Regions from separate parts of the Chitinimonas koreensis genome, predicted to be linked through region 3. Evidence: predicted binding sites of a transcription regulator. Region 3 holds the regulator's gene; each other region holds the start of a gene.
What was found. Region 3 encodes FNR, which switches genes on or off when oxygen is low (the NO sensors DNR and NnrR bind a similar motif). Its sites were predicted from a motif close to TTGATNNNNATCAA; they were not measured.
Positions count from the first base shown of each region.

Region 1: the regulator FNR is predicted to act here: its motif matches at 4,207-4,220, upstream of H9L41_RS00760 (NAD(P)H-dependent flavin oxidoreductase).
Region 2: the regulator FNR is predicted to act here: its motif matches at 1,681-1,694, upstream of H9L41_RS14685 (ribonucleoside triphosphate reductase).

Region 1 covers NZ_CP060704.1:196,576-202,535, reverse strand. Annotated here, with positions in the region: gene rfaQ (putative lipopolysaccharide heptosyltransferase III) at 1-754, opposite strand, end outside; gene msbA (lipid A export permease/ATP-binding protein MsbA) at 751-2,535, opposite strand; gene H9L41_RS00760 (NAD(P)H-dependent flavin oxidoreductase) at 2,941-4,113, opposite strand; gene H9L41_RS00755 (transporter) at 4,311-5,324, shown strand; partial or broken gene glnT (type III glutamate--ammonia ligase) at 5,455-5,960, opposite strand, start outside.
Region 2 covers NZ_CP060704.1:3,553,543-3,559,502, reverse strand. Annotated here, with positions in the region: gene H9L41_RS14685 (ribonucleoside triphosphate reductase) at 1-1,593, opposite strand, end outside; gene hemN (oxygen-independent coproporphyrinogen III oxidase) at 1,715-3,157, opposite strand; gene H9L41_RS14675 (RrF2 family transcriptional regulator) at 3,228-3,698, opposite strand; gene H9L41_RS25810 (hypothetical protein) at 3,718-3,861, opposite strand; gene H9L41_RS14670 (nitric-oxide reductase large subunit) at 3,858-5,960, opposite strand, start outside.
Region 3 covers NZ_CP060704.1:2,948,434-2,954,393, forward strand. Annotated here, with positions in the region: gene H9L41_RS12320 (hypothetical protein) at 1-217, opposite strand, end outside; gene H9L41_RS12325 (DUF7931 domain-containing protein) at 432-899, opposite strand; gene H9L41_RS12330 (sulfite exporter TauE/SafE family protein) at 896-1,591, opposite strand; gene hemN (oxygen-independent coproporphyrinogen III oxidase) at 1,851-3,257, opposite strand; gene fnr (fumarate/nitrate reduction transcriptional regulator Fnr) at 3,348-4,079, shown strand; gene H9L41_RS12345 (hypothetical protein) at 4,140-4,433, opposite strand; gene H9L41_RS12350 (hypothetical protein) at 4,519-4,677, opposite strand; gene H9L41_RS12355 (LysR family transcriptional regulator) at 4,705-5,628, shown strand; gene H9L41_RS12360 (hypothetical protein) at 5,619-5,960, shown strand, end outside.

The DNA.
Region 1 (5,960 bases), 2.8 Mb from region 3:
GGGCCAGGATGGCGGCGGCCATGGCGCGCTCGGCCTCGTCGGGCGCGCCGGTCAGCACCACCTTGTGGCCGGCGTCGAGCAGCCGGCCGATCAACGCCGCCACCCGCTCGGCCGGCCAGACCTTGTAGGCCCAGCGCGAACCGGGATGGACCAGGATGTAGCCGCCGGGCTCGATGCCGGCCGCGTGCAGCGCCGCCAGCGTCGCCTCCTCGGCCGCCGTGCCGGGCACCAGTTCGAGCTGCTTGTCCTCTTCGCTGGGGTACAGGCCGAGCGCGCGCAGCGCGTCGAGGTTCTGCTCGACGATATGGCGCTGGTTGAGCCACAGCGGCTGGTACAGATGGGTGAAGCTGCGCTTGAACCAGCGGTTCCACGGCCCGTCGAGGCTGACCGACCAGCGCGGCCCGAGCAGCCGTACCAGCGTCGCGCCGCGGTTGTGTTCGGTCAGGTGCAGCACCAGGTCGTAGTCGCGCGCGCGCAGCGTGCGGAACAGCCCGATCTCGTGCCGCAGCTTGGCGCGGCTGCCGCCGGCGGCGCGGGTCTTCTTGATGGTGTGCAGCTGCGCCAGGTGCGGGTTGTCGGCCAACATCGCGCGCGTCTCGTCGTAGACCAGCGCGTCGATCTCGGCCCACGGCAGCTGGCGCTTGAGGCTGCGCAGCACCGGCGTGACCAGCAGCACGTCGCCGTGGTGGCGCAGCTTGGTCACCAGCACGCGGCGGATCGCGGCCGGCCGGATCTGGCGGGTTTCGATCTTCATGCCGCGGCCGCCCGCTGCTGGCGGTAGAGATTGGCGTAGACGCCGTCGCGGCCGAGCAGCTCGGCGTGGCTGCCGACCTCGGCGACGCGGCCGCCGTGCATGGCGACGATGCGGCTGGCGTTCTCGATGGTGCTGAGCCGGTGCGCGATCACCAGCGTGGTGCGGCCGCGCATCAGCACTTCGAGCGCAGCCTGCACCTGGCGCTCCGATTCGGTGTCGAGCGCGCTGGTGGCCTCGTCCAGGATCAGGATCGGCGCGTCCTTGTAGATCGCCCGCGCGATGGCCAGCCGCTGGCGCTGGCCGCCCGACAGCCGCACGCCGTTCTCGCCGATGACGGTCTGGAAGCCGTCGGCCATCGCCTCGATGAAGTCGTAGGCATGGGCCGCGCGCGCGGCGGCGTGCACCCGGGCCAGGTCGACTTCGCCCGCGCCGTAGGCGATGTTGGCCGCCACCGTGTCGTTGAACAGCACCACTTCCTGGCTCACCAGCGCGATCTGGCGGCGCAGGCTGGCCAGCGTGTAGTCGCGCAGGTCGTGGCCGTCGAGCAGCACGGCGCCCTCGGTCGGGTCGTAGAAGCGCGGCAGCAGCGTCGCCAGGGTGGTCTTGCCGCCGCCCGAGCCGCCGACCAGCGCCACCACCTCGCCCGGCGCGATGGCCAGGTCGACGCCGTCGAGCGCCCAGCGCGGGCCTTCGCCGTAGCGGAAGCGCACGCCGCGGAATTCGAGCGCGCCCTCGGCGCGCGCCACCTCGCGCCGGCCGTGGTCGGGCTCGATCGGCCGGTCGATCAGGCCGAACACCGTCTCGGCGGCGGCCAGGCCGCGCTGCAGCTGCTCGTTCATCTTGGTCAGGTTCTTGATCGGCTGTTGCAGCTGCAGCATCTGCACCATGAAGGTGACGAAGGCGCCGGCGGTCAGCGCCGCCGACTGGCTGCGCAGGCTGGCGAAATAGATGATGGCCGCCAGCACGATGGCGACGATCAGCATCACCGTGCCGGAGTTGAGCGCCGAGGTCGAATCGAGCTTCACCATGGCCTGCCGCACGTGCTTGGCGGCCTGGTCGAACCGCGCCTCCTCGTAGGGCTGGCCGCCGAACACCTTGACGATGCGCTGGCCGCCGAGCGCCTCGTCGAGGATGCGGGTCAGCTCGCCGATGGCGCCCTGGTTGAACAGGCTGAGCCGGCGCATGCGGCGGCTCATCAGCGCGACGCAGACCGCGATGGCCGGGATCACCGCGAAGCAGAACAGGGTGAGCTGCCAGTCGATCGCCAGGAGCGAGCACAGCAGGAACACCACAGTCAGCGCGTCCTTGAACAGCACGGTCAGCACCTGGGTGTTGGCCTGGGTGATCGAGGTGACGTCGAAGGTGACGCGCGACAGCAGCACGCCGGCCGATTCCTGGTCGAAGGTCGCCACCGGCAGCCGCATCAGCCGGCCGAACATCAGCGCGCGCAGGTCGTGCTGGACCTTGGAAGCCAGCCAGGCCGCCGAGTAGGCGTTGACGTAGCTGGCGAGGAAGCGCACGAAGGCGACGCTCAGCAGCGCGACCGGCACGCCCCACAGCGGCCAGCCGCGGGTCGGATCGACCGGCAGCAGCTGGCCGATCAGCGGGAAGTGGCTGGCGGTCTGCGAGAAGTTGAGGTCGATCAGCGGCTGCAGCAGCCAGCCGAAGCTCGCCTCGGTGGCGGCGACCAGCGCCAGCGAGACCATCGAGGCGAGCAGCGGCCATTTGTAGGCCAGGGTATGGCGCAGGATGCGGAAGTAGAGGTCGCGGCTGCTCTGCACGTGGGATCGGGCCGGAAAAACGGAAGCCGGCATTGTACCGCAGCGGCCGCCGCGCCCATCGGCCCGCGCCGCCGGCGGTTCGCAGGCGGGGCTCCAGCGCCTGCCCCGTCTCGCGCCCGACGGCGGTACTTGATCGAGGTCGCTGTCGGGCATGAAGCCCGACCTGCCCACCCGCCGCGGCTCGTGCACCACGCTACTCGGCGATGGCCACGCCTGCAGGTCGGACCTCAGTCCGACAGCGATCTCGATCGGTGCCGCCGCCGGACTGAAGTCCGACCTACCGCCCGTCCCGCAGGAGCGGCTTCAGCCGCGAACGACGGTCGGGACTCGACCGGCCATTCGCGGCCGAAGCCGCTCCTGCATGCGCATCGACATCGAGCGGCAGCGCAGCCTGCTGCGGATCGCTCAGGCCGCCGCGGGCTCCAGCCCGGCCGGCCAGGTGCCGTGCAGCAGATGGTCGATCAGCTCGCGCACCGGCCGGATCGCCGTGCCGAACGGCAAGCGGCCGGCGCCGCGGAAGAACAGGCCGCGGTCGACCTCGCCGCGCAGGGCGGCCGCCAGCTTCAGGTCGATGCAGAACTGGCCGATGCGGCCGATGCCGTCGCGCAGGCCGCACTGGCTCAGGCAGTCCATACGCTGGGTGCAGCGGCGCGGATCGGCCTGGGCGGCGGCCTGCAGCCGGCCCTCGCGGCGCAGGTAGCCGGCCAGCCACGGCGTCGCCACCGCGCGCGCCGGCAGGCCGGCCACGCTGACGAACTCGACCAGGTCCTCCGGCTGCGCGCCGGCCAGCACCTGCTTGAAGGCCGGATGCGCATCGCCTTCCTCGCTGACCGCGAAGGCGGTGCCGAGCTGCACCGCGTCGGCGCCCGAGCCGAGCCAGTGGCGCGCCTTGGCGTGGCTGTCGATGCCGCCGGCCACGATCAGCCTGGGCGCATCGCGGCCCAGGCCCAGCTCGTCGAACAGCGCGCGGCACTCGGCCAGCACGCGGGCGAAGTCGAAACGGCCGTCGCGCAATTCCTCGACGCGGGCGGCGCCGAGGTGGCCGCCGGCGTGGCCCGGATGCTCGATCACCACCGCGTCGGCGCGGCGGCCCTTCTTCAGCCATTTCTTCAGCACGATGCCGACGCCGCGCGCGTCCGACAGGATCGGGATCAGCGCGGTGCGCGGATGCTCGGCGGTCAGCTCGGGCAGGTCCAGCGGCAGGCCGGCGCCCATCACGATGGCGTCGGCGCCGCTGGCGCAGGCCTGCCGCACCAGCGCGGCATGCTCGCGCACCGCCTTCATCACGTTGACCGCGATCAGGCCGCGGCCGCCGGCGCGTTCGCGCGCGGCGCGCACCTCGCGGTCGAGCGCTTCGAGGTTGGCCTGGTCGATCGCGGCGCGGTCGCGGCAGCGATGGGTGCGTTCCATCAGGTCCGGGTGGTGGTGGCGCAGGTCGACCGCGGCCACCGTGCCGACCGCGTTCTCGGCAGCCACCGCGCCGGCCAGCCGGTGGGCCGACACGCCGACCCCCATGCCGCCCTGCACGATCGGCAGGAGCGCGCGCCCGGCCAGTTCCAGCAATGCGTATCCGTTCATGTTCGCCTGTTCTCCTGTGGACCGGCCTTGGCGCGGGCCGGTCGTCTCTTCGCTTGGGAGGAGGCAGGCTATCGGCCGCGCGCGGCGGCCGCCTTGAGGCGGATCAAGCGCGGGCGACGACTGCGGGTAAACCGCCCGTCGCATCGCGGCGTTAGACTGCTGCGTCGCCGTCGACGCCAGACCGAGGCCGGATCGCCATGCAGCCGAACATCGCCCCCGCACAGTACGGCTCGGACCAGGCCGGGCTGATCTGCGGCTACCGCTTCCAGCCGGGCCAGCCCGGCGTCGAGATCGACTCGGCCAGCGCCGCGGCCGGCCTGCAGGCGGCGGCGTTCGACGGCTTCCTGTGGCTGCACTTCAACCTGTCGCACGCGCTGTGCGAGAAATGGATGCGGCACAACCTCGGCGTGCCCGAGGCCTTCTTCGAGGCGCTGCACGAGGGCTCGCGCTCGACCCGCATCGAATACGCCGACGACGCGCTGGTGGCGGTGGTCAACGACGTGCTGTACGACTTCGATTTCGCCGCCTCCGACCTCGCCACGCTGTGGGTGCACGCCGACCGGCGGCTGCTGGTGACGGCACGGGCGCGGCCGCTGCGCAGCGTCGACAAGCTGCGCGCCTCGGTGCGGCGCGGCGAATTGTTCCGCTCGCCGACCGAGCTGCTGGTGCACCTGCTGCGCGACCAGGCCGACGTGCTGGTGCAGATCGTGCGCGAGACCACCGCGCGGGTGGACGGCATCGAGGATCGGCTGCTGTCGCGCCGGCTGCACGGCAACCGCGCCGACCTGGGCGCGCTGCGGCGGGTGCTGGTGCGGCTGCAGCGGCTGCTGGCGCCCGAGCCTGGCGCGCTGTTCCGCCTGCTCAACCGGCCGCCGCGCTGGCTGCACGGCGAGGACGTGCAGGACCTGCGCCAGTCGACCGAGGAATTCGCGGTGGTGCTCGACGACCTCGCCGCGCTGGTCGAGCGCATCAAGCTCCTGCAGGAAGAGATCGCCGCCACGCTGAACGAGCAGACCAACCGCAGCCTGTTCACGCTGACGGTGGTGACGGTGCTGGCGCTGCCGATCAACATCCTGGCCGGCCTCTTCGGCATGAACGTCGGCGGCGTGCCGCTGGCCGACCATCCGCACGGCTTCTGGCTCCTGGTGGCGCTGGTGGCGGGCTTCACCGCGCTGGCGGGGCTGTGGGCGTTCCGCAAGCGGCGGGAGTAACCGGGGCGGCGGGTTCCCGTAGGCGCGGCTTCAGCCGCGAATGATCGACAGCAACACGCTCGGCCATTCGCGGCTGAAGCCGCTCCTACAAAACCGCCCGCTCAGCGGACCGGGGCAAATCTCCGGCCGATCAGAAGAAGTCGGCGTAGCGCTTGCGTTCCCAGTCGCTCACATGGCGCAGGTAGTCGACCCACTCCATCCGCTTGAGCCGGACGAACTCGGCGACGAATTCCTCGCCCAGCGCGGCGGCCAGCACACGATCCGCCTCCAGCGCGTCGACCGCCTCGCCCAGGTGCTGCGGCACGTGGCGGATGCCGGCCTCGTGCAAGCGGCGCGCGTCGTATTCGTACAGGTCGTCGTTGACCGGCTGGCCCGGCTCGAGCGCGCGGTCGATGCCGTCGAGGCCGGCGGCCAGGAGCGCGGCGCTGACCAGGTAGGGATTGGCGCCGGCGTCGGCCAGCCGCCATTCGATGCGGCCGCCGGGCAGCGCGCCAGCACCGTGCGGTTGTCGCCGTAGGCCACGTAGGCCGGCGCCCAGGTGGCGCCCGACAGCGAGTTGCCGACCACCAGCCGCTTGTAGCTGTTCACCGTCGGCGCGCACAGCGCGGTCAGCGCCGGCGCGTGGTGCAGGATGCC
Region 2 (5,960 bases), 610 kb from region 3:
CTCGGCCGGGGTGGCTTCGAGGTTGTAGAGGTGGCCGGTGGCCTGCTGGAACTCGGCCATCCGCGCCCGCACGCGGTCGAGCAGGCGCAGCGCCAGCGCGTGGCCGGCGGCGCCGGTGATGTCGTCGGCGTCGCCGCTGAAGTTGCGGATCATCTCGTTGATGCCGTTCACCCCGAGCGTGCTGAAGTGGTTGCGCAGGCTGCCCAGGTAGCGCCGGGTATACGGGTAGAGGCCCTGGTCGATGTAGCGCTGCACCACCTTGCGCTTGGTCTCCAGCACGTCGCGGCCCAGTTCCAGCAGCCGGTCCAGCGCGGCCATCAGGCCGGCCTCGTCGCCCGCGTGCAGATAGCCCAGCCGCGCGCAGTTCACCGTCACCACGCCGACCGAGCCGGTCTGCTCGGCCGAGCCGAACAGGCCGTTGCCGCGCTTGAGCAGCTCGCGCAGGTCCAGCTGCAGCCGGCAGCACATCGACCGCACCATGTGCGGCTCGAGGTCGGAATTGAGGAAGTTCTGAAAGTAGGGCAGGCCGTACTTGGCGGTCATCTCGAACAGCAGCGCGCTGTTCGGGTGGTCCCAGTCGAAGTCCGGCGTGATGTTGTAGGTCGGGATCGGGAAGGTGAAGGCGCGGCCGCGCGCGTCGCCGGCCATCATCACCTCGATGTAGGCGCGGTTGATCTGGTCCATCTCGGCCTGCAGCTCGCCGTAGCTGAACGGCATCTCCTCGCCGCCGACGTAGGGGATCTGCTCGCGCAGGTCGGCCGGGCAGGTCCAGTCGAAGGTCAGGTTGGTGAACGGCGTCTGGGTGCCCCAGCGGCTCGGCACGTTGAGGTTGTAGACCAGTTCCTGCATGGCTTGCCTGACCTCGGCGTAGCTCATCGCGTCGCGGCGGACGAAGGGCGCCATATAGGTGTCGAAGCTGGAGAAGGCCTGGGCGCCGGCCCATTCGTTCTGCAGCGTGCCGAGGAAGTTGACGATCTGGCCGATGGCGGCCGACATGTGGCGCGGCGGCGTGGCCTCGACCTTGCCCGGCACGCCGTTGAAGCCCTCGGTCAGCAATTGCCGCAGCGACCAGCCGGCGCAGTAGCCGCTCAGCATGTCGAGGTCGTGGATGTGCAGGTCGCCCTCGCGGTGGGCGCGGCCGGCCTCGGGGCTGTAGACGTGGCTGAGCCAGTAGTTGGCGGTGACCTTGCCGGCCACGTTGAGGATCAGCCCGCCCAGGCTGTAGCCCTGGTTGGCGTTGGCGTTGACGCGCCAGTCGCGCTGCTCGAGGTATTCCTCCATCGCGCTCTCGACGTCGACCAGGGTATGGGCCAGCGCGCGCAGGCGGGCGTGCTGCTCGCGGTAGACGATGTAGGCGCGGGCGGTGCGCCAGCAGCCGGCGGCGACCAGGATCTCCTCGACCCGGTTCTGGATCGCCTCGATCTGCGGGCAGGGCTCGCCGGCTAGGCTGGCGCAGACGCGGCGGCACAGCAGCTCGGCCACCGCCTCGTCGAATTCGCCGGTGGCGCGGCCGGCGGCAGCGATCGCCGCGGTGATCTTGGCGGCGTCGAAGGCGGCCGGGCGGCCGTCGCGTTTCATGACCTGCATCGACATCGAAACACTCCATCTAGTAGCTGATAAGCCATCCTACTACTAGATATTGTGGTTCTGGCCGGTCCGGCGCCGCTGCTTGCCAAACGCTTGACCGCGGTCAAGCCGGCCCGGCCGAGGCGTTCTAGAGGGTCCTGGAATAGCGCCGCAGCGGCTGGCCCTGCTGCAGGTAGCGGTCGAACGCCATGGCCACGTTGCGCACCAGCAGCCGGCCGCGCGGCAGCACGCGCAGGCGGCCGCCGGCCGGGTCCAGCTCGATCAGGCCGTCGGCGGCCAGCTGCGCCAGCCGCTCCAGCTCGGCGGCGAAATAGTCGGCGAAGCGGATGCCCCATTGCGTCTCGATCCGGCCCAGGTCGAGCTCGAACTGGCACATCAGCTCGCGGATCAGGCCGCGCCGCAGCGCGTCGTCGCGCGACAGGCCGATGCCGCGCAGCAGCGGCAGCCGGCCGGCGTCGAGCAGCGCGTAGTAGTCGTCGGTGCCGCGCACGTTCTGGCTGTAGCTGGCGCCGATCTTGCCGATGCCCGATACGCCCAGCGCCAGCAGGTCGATGTCGTCGCGGGTCGAATAGCCCTGGAAGTTGCGCTGCAGCGTGCCGGCGCGCTGCGCCACCGCCAGTTCGTCGCCGGGCAGGGCGAAGTGGTCCATGCCGATGTAGACGTAGCCGGCCGCCGTCAGCCGGGCGATGGCGAGGCCCAGGAGGTCGAGCTTGGCGCTCGGCGAGGGCAGCTCGGCCTCGTCGATCTGGCGCTGGGTCTTGAACAGGTGCGGCAGGTGGGCGTAGTGGTAGACCGACAGCCGGTCGGGCCGCGCCGCGATCACCTTGTCCAACGTGGCGCCGAAGCCGGCCTGGGTCTGCAGCGGCAGGCCGTAGATCAGGTCGATCGAGATCGAGCGGAAGCCGTGGGCGCGCGCCGCCTCGATCACCGCCAGCGTCTCTTCCTCGCTTTGGATGCGGTTGACCGCGCGCTGCACCGCCGGGTCGAAATCCTGCACGCCCAGGCTCATGCGGTTGAAGCCGAGCTCGGCCAGCCGCGCCACCGTGGCCGGGCCGACCTTGCGCGGGTCGATCTCGATCGAGTACTCGCCCTCGGCGGCCGGGGCGAAGTCGAAGTGGCGCCGCAGCGTGCCGATCAGCCGCGCCAGCTGCGCGTCGGACAGGAAGGTCGGCGTGCCGCCGCCGAAATGCATCTGCTCGATGCGGGCGCGGCCTGCGAACAGCGGCGCCTGCAGCGCGATCTCGCGCTCGAGGTAGTCGAGGTAGACCTCGGCGTGGGCGCGGTTCTTGGTGATGATCTTGTTGCAGCCGCAGTAGTAGCAGATGGTGTCGCAGAACGGGATGTGCAGGTAGAGCGACAGCGGCCGCGCCGCGCCGGCCGGGAAATTCTCGGCCACCGCGGCGCGGTATTCGGCCTCGCCGAAGCCGTCGTGGAAGCGGTCGGCGCTGGGGTAGGAGGTGTAGCGCGGGCCGTTGCCGGCCAGCCGCTCGATCAGGGCCTTGTCGAACTGCAGGCCCTGGACGTCGAAGTCGTCGCGGCCGCCGGGCGGCGGGGAATACGGTGCGTTCATGATGGCAGGCGATCGGGGAGGGCGAGGCGGCCAGTATGGGCGGCCGGCCGCCGCGCTGCGTTGAGGGAGATCAAACCGCTTCGCGGGCCGGCCGGCAGCCGCCGGACGGCGGCACGATGCCGAGCTGGCGCTGCAGCGGGCCGGGCCGCTCGACCAGGTCGGCCAGGGTGGTCCGGTCGAGCACCGCGTAGAAGGTCTCGAAGGCGTCGTGCAGCACGCCGGCCAGGCGGCAGTCGGCGCTCAGGCGGCAGCGCCGGTCCGAGGTGGCGCAGCCGACCGGCGCCGCGCCGCCCTCGGCCGAGCGCAGCACGTCGCCGAGCGCGATCTCGGCGGCGGGACGCGCCAGCCGGATGCCGCCGCCCTTGCCGCGCAGCGCCTGGACCAGGCCGCGGCGCACCAGCTGGTGCGCCACCTTGGTCAGGTGATGGACCGACACGTCGTAGGCCTCGGCGACCGTCTGGATGGTCACCAGCCGGTCGCCGTGCAGCGCCAGGTAGATCAGCAGCCGCAGGGTGTGATCGCTGAATTGGGTCAGTCGCATGGCGGCCTCGCTGCCTGCTTCAGCCCTTGGCCGGCTTGAGCGCCGCGGCCGGCCGCGGCGCGCGGTCGTTGCGCAGCAGCTTCCAGGCGAACAGCGCCAGCAGCAGCGCGCCGCAGGCGAACACGATGTCGCCCGGTACCCGCAGCCAGACCAGCGCGGTCATCGCCGCCGAGTGGACGATCTCGGGCGAACGCGCGTACCACAGCCCTCGCTGACGCTGGCCCAGGCCTGGTAGATGCCGGCTGGCAGCAGCGACATGAACACCATCATCGCCAGCCCGCCGTTGAGCAGCCAGAACGCCTTGCCGACCAGGCCGTCGTGCCACTGCGCGCGCGGCGACAGGCCGCGCAGGCAGAACAGCAGGAGGCCGATGCCGAGCATGCCGTAGACGCCGAACAGCGCGGCATGGCCGTGGGCGGCGGTCATGTTGAGGCCCTGCACGTAGTAGAGCGCGATCGGCGGATTGATGGCGAAGCCGAGCAGGCCGGCGCCGACCGAGTTCCAGAAACCGACCGCCACGAAGCACAGGATCGGCCAGCGGTAGCCGGCCACCCACGGCGCCGCCTTGCTGCGCCGGTAGGTGCGGTAGCCCTCGAGGCCGATCAGCGCCAGCGGCACCACTTCGAGCGCCGAGAACATCGCGCCGACGGCGATCACCGAGGTCGGCGTACCGGTGAAGTAGAGGTGGTGCAGGGTGCCCAGGATGCCGCCGAACAGGAACACGATGGTTTCCAGCACGATGGCCGAGTTGGCGGTGGCGGCACGGATCAGGCCCAGCCGGGTGAAGATCAGCGCGATCACGGCGGTGGCGAACACCTCGAAGAAGCCTTCCACCCACAGGTGGACCAGCCACCAGCGCCAGTATTCGATCATCGAGTAGTGGCTGTGCCGGCCCCACATCAGCGAGCTGGCGTAGAAGCCGCCGATGCAGGCCGCCGACAGGAACACCATGGCGATCAGGCCGCGGCTCTCGCCCGGGCGCTTGAGCGCCGGCCACAGCGCGCGGCCCATCAGCAGCAGCCAGAACAACAGGCCGACGAACAGCAGGTACTGCCAGACCCGGCCCATGCTGGTGTATTCGAGGCCCTGGTTGCCGAGCCAGAAGCTGAAGGTGGTGCCGAGCTGCTGCAGCGAGCCGATCCAGCCGCAGGCGATCGAGCCGGCCACGATCAAGAGCAGCGCGTAGAACAGCAGGTCGACGCCGAGCTTCTGCAGCGGCGGCTCGCGGCCCGACAGCGCCGGCGCGATATAGAGGCCGGTGGCCAGCCAGGCGGTGGCGATCCACAGCACGCCGAGCTGGGTATGGATGGTGCGGCTGACCACGAAGGGCAGCAGTTCGGCCAGCGGCAGGCCGAAGAAGCTCTGGCCCTCGACCGCATAGTGGGCCGACACCACGCCCATGCCGATCTGCACCAGCAACAGCGCGATCACCACGTAGAAGTACTTGCGGGTGGCGCGCATCGACGGCGTGGCGACCAGGTCGAACAGCGGGTCGCGCTTGGGCGCGGCCGGGTCGGCCTCCTCGTGCCCGGCCATGTGGAACCACACCATGGCGGCGATGCCGGCGATCAGCAGGATCACGCTGGCGATCGACCAGACGCCGTTGCCGGTGGTCGGCCGGTTGTCGACCAGCGGCTCGTGCGGCCAGTTGCTGGTGTAGGAGAGGCCGCTCTCGCCGGGCCGGTCGGTGGCAGCCGCCCAGGCGCTCCAGAAGAAGAAGGCCGGCAGCGCCGCGCGGTCGGCCGGGTCGGCGATCGCCGGCGCGGTCATTGCGTACTGCTCGCGCAGCTTGGCCAGCGCTGGATCGTCGCCGAACAGGCCGCGGTAGTGGGCGGACTGGGCGGCGATGGCGCGGGCGCGTTCGGCGCTGACGGTCAGCGTGCCGCTGGCGGCGTCGTAGCGGTTGCGCCGCAGCTCGGCCTTGAGCTGGGCGGCGATCATCGCCTGGCCGTCGGCGTCGAGTTCGGCGAAGCGCTGCCGGAACTGCTGCAGCGCCAGCTCGTCGCGCAGCGCCAGCGCCTCGCGGTGCAGCCAGTCGGCCGACCAGTCGGGCGCGATATAGCTGCCGTGGCCCCAGACCGAGCCCAGTTGCTGGCCGCCGGCCGCCAGCCAGGCTTCCTGGCCGCGCTGGATCTGTTCGCCGCTGAACAGGGTCTGGCCGTCGGCGTCGACGACGCGGGCCGGGATCGGCGGGGCCGCGAGATAGATCTCGCGGCCGATCCAGCCGAGCACGGCGAACGATAGGAGAAAGATGACGGCGAG
Region 3 (5,960 bases):
CGTCGGCCGGAGCAGCCGGAGCGGCAGCGGCGTCGGCGGGAGCGGCGGCCGGGGCAGCGGCGTCGGCCGGGGCAGCGGCAGGCGCTTCAGCCGGAGCGGCGGCAGGAGCTTCAGCAGCCGGAGCAGCGGCGGGCGCTTCAGCGGCCGGCTCTTCCTTCTTGCCGCAAGCGGCCAGACCCAGGGCCAGCAGGGCAGCGATGAGCAGGGACTTTTGCATGATTTACCTTTAGATGTGAGTTCACAGAGAAAACAAAGCAATCGACCGTTGATCGAGGGCTTTTAAAACCTTTGACGTATCAATGACGACCGACCGCAAAATTCTAGCAGCTTCCAAAGAAAAAACTAGGGGCAAATTGCGTCGCAACATGACGGCGGCCTAGGCCGCGCCGATACGCATTGCCGCGACAAACCCGATGTCAAACGAAAAGGACTCAGATGAATAGTCGGCGCCCGGCTCCCGCCGGCACCGCCTGCATCCATAGGTCGCCGAAACGCTGACGGCACGCCGCATGCGCACGGCCGGGGCCGGCGGCCTCGCCGCGCGGCGAATCGGCGTGGAAACGGCGCACCACCGCCCGTTCGGTCAGCAGGAAGGGCTCGCCCGCCTCGCGATCGGCCTCGCCGGTCAAACGCAATTCGAACAGGTGACCATAGACCTGCATCAGCGCCGCCAGCCGCGGGCAATGGCGCACGAACCAGGCCTCGTCGTGCAGCAGCAGGCGCAGGCGCAGCTGCTTGCCGGCCAATTGCGCATGCAGCGCCTCAGCGCAGGCCGGCGCCTCGGCACCGCTGCCGGCCAGGTCGGGATCGAACCAGTCGAGCGTGCGCTCGGCACCGGCCAGGGCAACGAGCACCTGGGCGCGGTATTGCTCGAGCGTGTCGAAAAGAAGTGGAGTCACGCGACTTGGTGCGCCGCCCAGCGCAGGAGTTCCGCCAGCGCCAGCGCTACCAGCAGGCCACCGGCCGCCAGCCGGATGCCGCGGCGGTCGCGCAAGCGGCGCAGCTGGCCTGCGGCGGCGCCCATGGCCAGCAGATTCGGCAGCGTGCCGAGGCCGAAGGCCAGCATCACCAGCGCGCCGCGCGCGGCCGAACCGCCGGCCAGCGCGCCGGTCGCGGCGGTGTAGACCAGGCCGCAGGGCAGCCAGCCCCACAGCCCGCCGGCGGCGAAGGCGGCCGGCAGGCTGCGCAGCGGCAGCAAGGCGGCGAAGCGCGGCTGCAGGCGGCGCCACAGCGTGCCGCCGATGCGCTCGAGCCGCGCCAGCAGCGGCGACCAGCCGGCGAGATACAGGCCGAGCAGGATGACCAGCAGCTGCGACAACAGGAACAGCAGCGTCTGCAGCCGCGCCGCGGCCGGCAGCCAGGCCACCGCGCCGGCCAGGCCGCCGAGCACGGTGCCGATCGCCACATAGGAAGCGAGCCGGCCGAGGTTGGCCGCCAGCAGCAGCGCCACGCGCCGGCCGGCCACGGCGTTGAGCCCCAGCGCGGCGGCCAGCCCGCCGCACATGCCGAGGCAATGCAGGCCGCCGAGGAAGCCGGCCAGCCACCAGCCGAGCAGGGTGAGCGCGAAGGAAGAATCGAAGGGATCGAACATCGCGCGAGCTTACGTGAACGGCATGTGAAACGTGAACAAGGCTGTGAAACGTGAAATGTGAAAGGTGAAACGTGAACCCCGCTCCTCATCCGCCAGAGCCGCCGGTGGGCGAAGAAGATACGGAAGCGCGGCAATCGCCGCGATTCGTCACGGCGCAGTCCTCGTACAAGGCTTGAAAGATCACTGCCGGCAGAGGAGCGGGGTTCACGTTTCACATTTCACATTTCACATTTCACAGCCTTTCACGTTTCACATGCCTTCAGATCACACGCGAATAGCGCGCCGCCATCCGCGTCTCGCGCAGGTAGCGGTCGAAGCACATCGCCACCACCCGCGCCAGCAGGCGGCCGCGCGCGGTCACGCGGATGCGGTCGGGCCCCAGCGCCACCAGGCCGTCCTGCGCCAGCGCTTCGAGCTGCGGCCACTCGGCGACGAAGTAGCTGCGGAAGTCGATCATCCAGCTGGTCTCGAACGGCTCGATCACCAGCTCGGACTGGCACAGCAGCGCCTGGATCACCGCGCGCCGCAGCAGGTCGTCGGCGCCGAGCGCCAGCCCGCGCGCGATCGGCAGCCGGCCCTGGCCGACCGCATCGTAGTAGTCGTCCAGCACGCGATGGTTCTGGGCATAGACGCCGCCGACCTTGCCGATGGCCGACACGCCGAGCCCGACCAGGTCGCACTCGGCCTGGGTCGAATAGCCCTGGAAGTTGCGGTGTAGCCGCCCCTGCCGCAGCGCGACCGCCAGCTCGTCGTCGGGCAGCGCGAAATGGTCCATGCCGATGTAGAGATAGCCGGCCGCCAACAGCGTCTCGACCGCCAGCCGCAGCATGGCGAGCTTGGTCTCGGCCGAGGGCATGGCCGTGGCGTCGATGCGGCGCTGCGGCTTGAAGCGCTCGGGCAGATGGGCGTAGCTGTACAGCGCGATGCGTGCCGGCCGCCAGGCTTTTACTTGTTCCAGCGTGACGGCGAGGCTGTCCGGCGTCTGCAACGGCAGGCCGTAGATCAGGTCGAGATTGATCGAGCGGTAGCCGAGCGCGCGGCCGGCATCGAGCACGGCGGCGGTCTGGCCGGCCGGCTGCACCCGGTTGATGGCGGCCTGCACGGCCGGGTCGAGATCCTGCACGCCGATGCTCATGCGCTTGAAACCGTGGCCGGCCAGCAGTGCCAGCGTGTGCTCGCCGAGCTGGCGCGGATCGATCTCGACCGAGCGCTCGGCATCGGGCGCGATCGAGAAGGCCACGGTCAGCATGCGCATCAGCCGCTCGAGCTGGGCGTCGGTGAGGAAGGTCGGCGTACCGCCGCCGAGGTGCAGCTGGGTCACCGGCGCCTCGCGGCCGAACAGCCTGGCCTGCATGACGATCTCCTGCTCGAGCGCGTCGAGGTAGGCGTCGGCCTGGCCGCGGTCCTCGGTGACGATCTTGTTGCAGGCGCAGTAATAGCAGGCGGTGCCGCAGAACGGCAGGTGGACGTAGAGCGACAGCGGCCGGCCGGCGCCGGCCATGCGCCGCGCGTCGACCGCACAGCGGTAGCGCGCTTCGTCGAATTCCTCGACGAAGCGGTCGGCGGTCGGATACGAGGTGTAGCGCGGTCCCGGCCCATCGTGGCGACGGACCAGTTCCGGGTCGAATTCGAGCGCGGTGGGGTCGTCGTTGAACGGGATCTGCATCGGTCAGGCTCGGGCTTGGCTTGTTCGCAGTCTAGGGAGGCGTCAAACTTGCGGCGTTGACCTGGGTCAAGCCATCCATCCGAACGCCATATGACCACCCTGTTCCCCGCCCACGAACTCAAGAACATCTGCGCCGGCTGCAGCCTGCGCGAGCTCTGCCTGCCGATCGGCCTCGAGCACGACGAGCTGTCGCAGCTCGACCAGATCATCAAGCAGCGCATCCCGGTCAAGCGCGGCGAGGCGCTGTTCCGCACCGACGATCCGTTCCGCTCGCTCTACGCGGTGCGCACCGGTTTCTTCAAGACCGTGGTGCTGTCGGAGGACGGCCGCGAGCAGGTCACCGGCTTCCACATGTCGGGCGAGCTGATCGGGCTCGACGCGCTCGGCGGCGAGCGCCATGCCTGCACCGCGATCGCGCTGGAGGACTGCGAGGTGTGCGAGCTGCCGTTCGAGCAGCTCGAATCGCTGTCCAAGGACATCCCGGCGCTGACGCGGCATTTCTACAAGCTGATGAGCCGCGAGATCGTGCGCGACCAGGGCGTGATGCTGCTGCTGGGCAATATGCGCGCCGAGGAACGGCTGGCCGCCTTCCTGCTCAACCTGTCGCAGCGGCTCGGCGCGCGCGGCTTCTCGTCCAGCGGCTTCCACCTGCGCATGACGCGCGAGGAGATCGGCAGCTTCCTCGGCATGAAGCTCGAAACCGTCAGCCGCACCTTCTCCAAGTTCCAGACCGACGGCCTGATCGCCGTGCAGGGCAAGCAGATCACCCTGCGCGACCTGCCGGCGCTCAAGCAGCTGCTGTCGGGCTGCGCCCGCAACTGAACTCCGCGCGGCCACGAAAAAGGCGACCCGAGGGTCGCCTTTTGTCCGCCTGCCGCACCTTCAATGCGCCAGCGTGCCTGGATCGTGATCTTGCTGCGGCTTGCTGAAATCGACCGGACAGTAACGGTTCAATTGCTCGCGATCGCGCTCGAAGAACAGCGTCAGCCCGCTCGACAGGCCGGCGAACAGCCAGCAGACGAAGAAACCGATCGAATAGGCCATGACGCGAGTTTCGAACAGCGGCTCGCCCTGGAAGGTCAGTTCGAGCGGATCGAACAAGGTGAAGAACAGGCTGTTGAGGATGCCGGCCACCAGGAAGGACGGCCACAGCACCAGGATCGACTTCAACTTCATGTGCAATGTCTCCATGTCTTTTTGCACTCTGCACCCCTGAATTGACTACCTGGGATCGGTCTGACGCCGACGTCGTGGGGCGATCCTAACGCCTGCCCGGGGCAGCGGCAAAGCCCTTTTCGATCAAGGCTCTACGCCCCGATTGGATGCTGCGATGCAGCACGAGTTCAATAAAATCGAAATACAGGTCGGCAAAGCTGCGCCGCTCGCCCATAATCGAGACGTAACATTCCTTGCCTGCCATGCAGTTGCCCGCTTCGGAATTCCTGACATGCGTCTATCCCTGGATGCGCTGGTCGTACTCGACGCCATCGATCGCAAGGGCAGCTTCGCCGCTGCGGCGGCCGAGCTGCACCGCGTGCCGTCCGCGATCACCTACACGATCCAGAAGCTCGAGCAGGACCTCGACGTGCTGATCTTCGACCGCAGCGGCCACCGTGCGCGGCTGACGCCGGCCGGCCAGGAACTGTTGCGCGAAGGCCGCCCGCTGCTCGACGCCGCCGCCGCGCTCGAGGCGCGCGTCAAGCGCGTCGCCACCGGCTGGGAGCCCGAGCTGCGCATCGCGGTCGGCGACCTGGTCGATTTCGGCGCCCTGCTCGGCTCGGTCGCGGCCTTCGACGGCATCGGCGGCGAGACCCGGCTGCGCTTCTCGCACGAGGCCTTCGGCGGCGCCTGGGATGCGCTCTACACCGGCCGTGCCGACCTCGCCATCGGCGCACCCGACGATGCGCCGCCCGGCGGCGGCTTCAAGAGCCAGCCGCTGGGCGAGGTCGAATTCGTGCTGGCCGCCGCGCCGCACCATCCGCTGGCGCGCGAGCCGCAGCCGGTGCCGATCCAGGCGGTCCGCACGCACCGCGCGGTCAGCGTGGCCGACAGCTCGCGCACGCTGCCGCCGCGCACCTCGGGCCTGCTGACCGGCCAGCCGACGCTGACGGTATCGACCCAGGCCGACAAGCTGGCCGCCCAGCTGGCCGGCCTCGGCGTGGGCTTCCTGCCGCGCCGCATCGCCCAGCCGCATATCGATGCCGGCCGCCTGGTCGCGCTGCAGTGCGAGGAAGCCAAGCAGGTCGCCAAGCTGCATGTCGCCTGGCCGACCAAGGCGCGCGGCAATGCGCTGCGCTGGTTCCTCGACCACCTGGCCCAGCCGGCCGTGAGCCGCCTGCTGTGCGAGGGCGGCGGACCGGCGTGCAGCTGATCGCCTGTGACCTGCCGGCCACGCTGGCGGCCCGGTTGGCGCGGCAGGGCAAGGCGGGCTGGTGTCTCGATGCGCAGATGCCGCCGGGCTGGTCCGCGCCGCCCGGGGGCGTCGCGCCGGCCGGGCCGCAGCTCTGGTTGCTCGGCGGCCCGCCGCCCTGCCCTCTCGCCGCCGGCGACTTGGTCGTCGAGCTCGGCGATGCATCCCCCTTGCCCGATCATCCGCAGCGCATCCGGATCGCCTGGCAGGACAGTCCGTTCGGCGTGGAGCACGGCTTCCTGCTCGCCGTCGGCGGCGAAGCCGGGCCGGTGGCGCAGGCCGGTGCGCTGCTC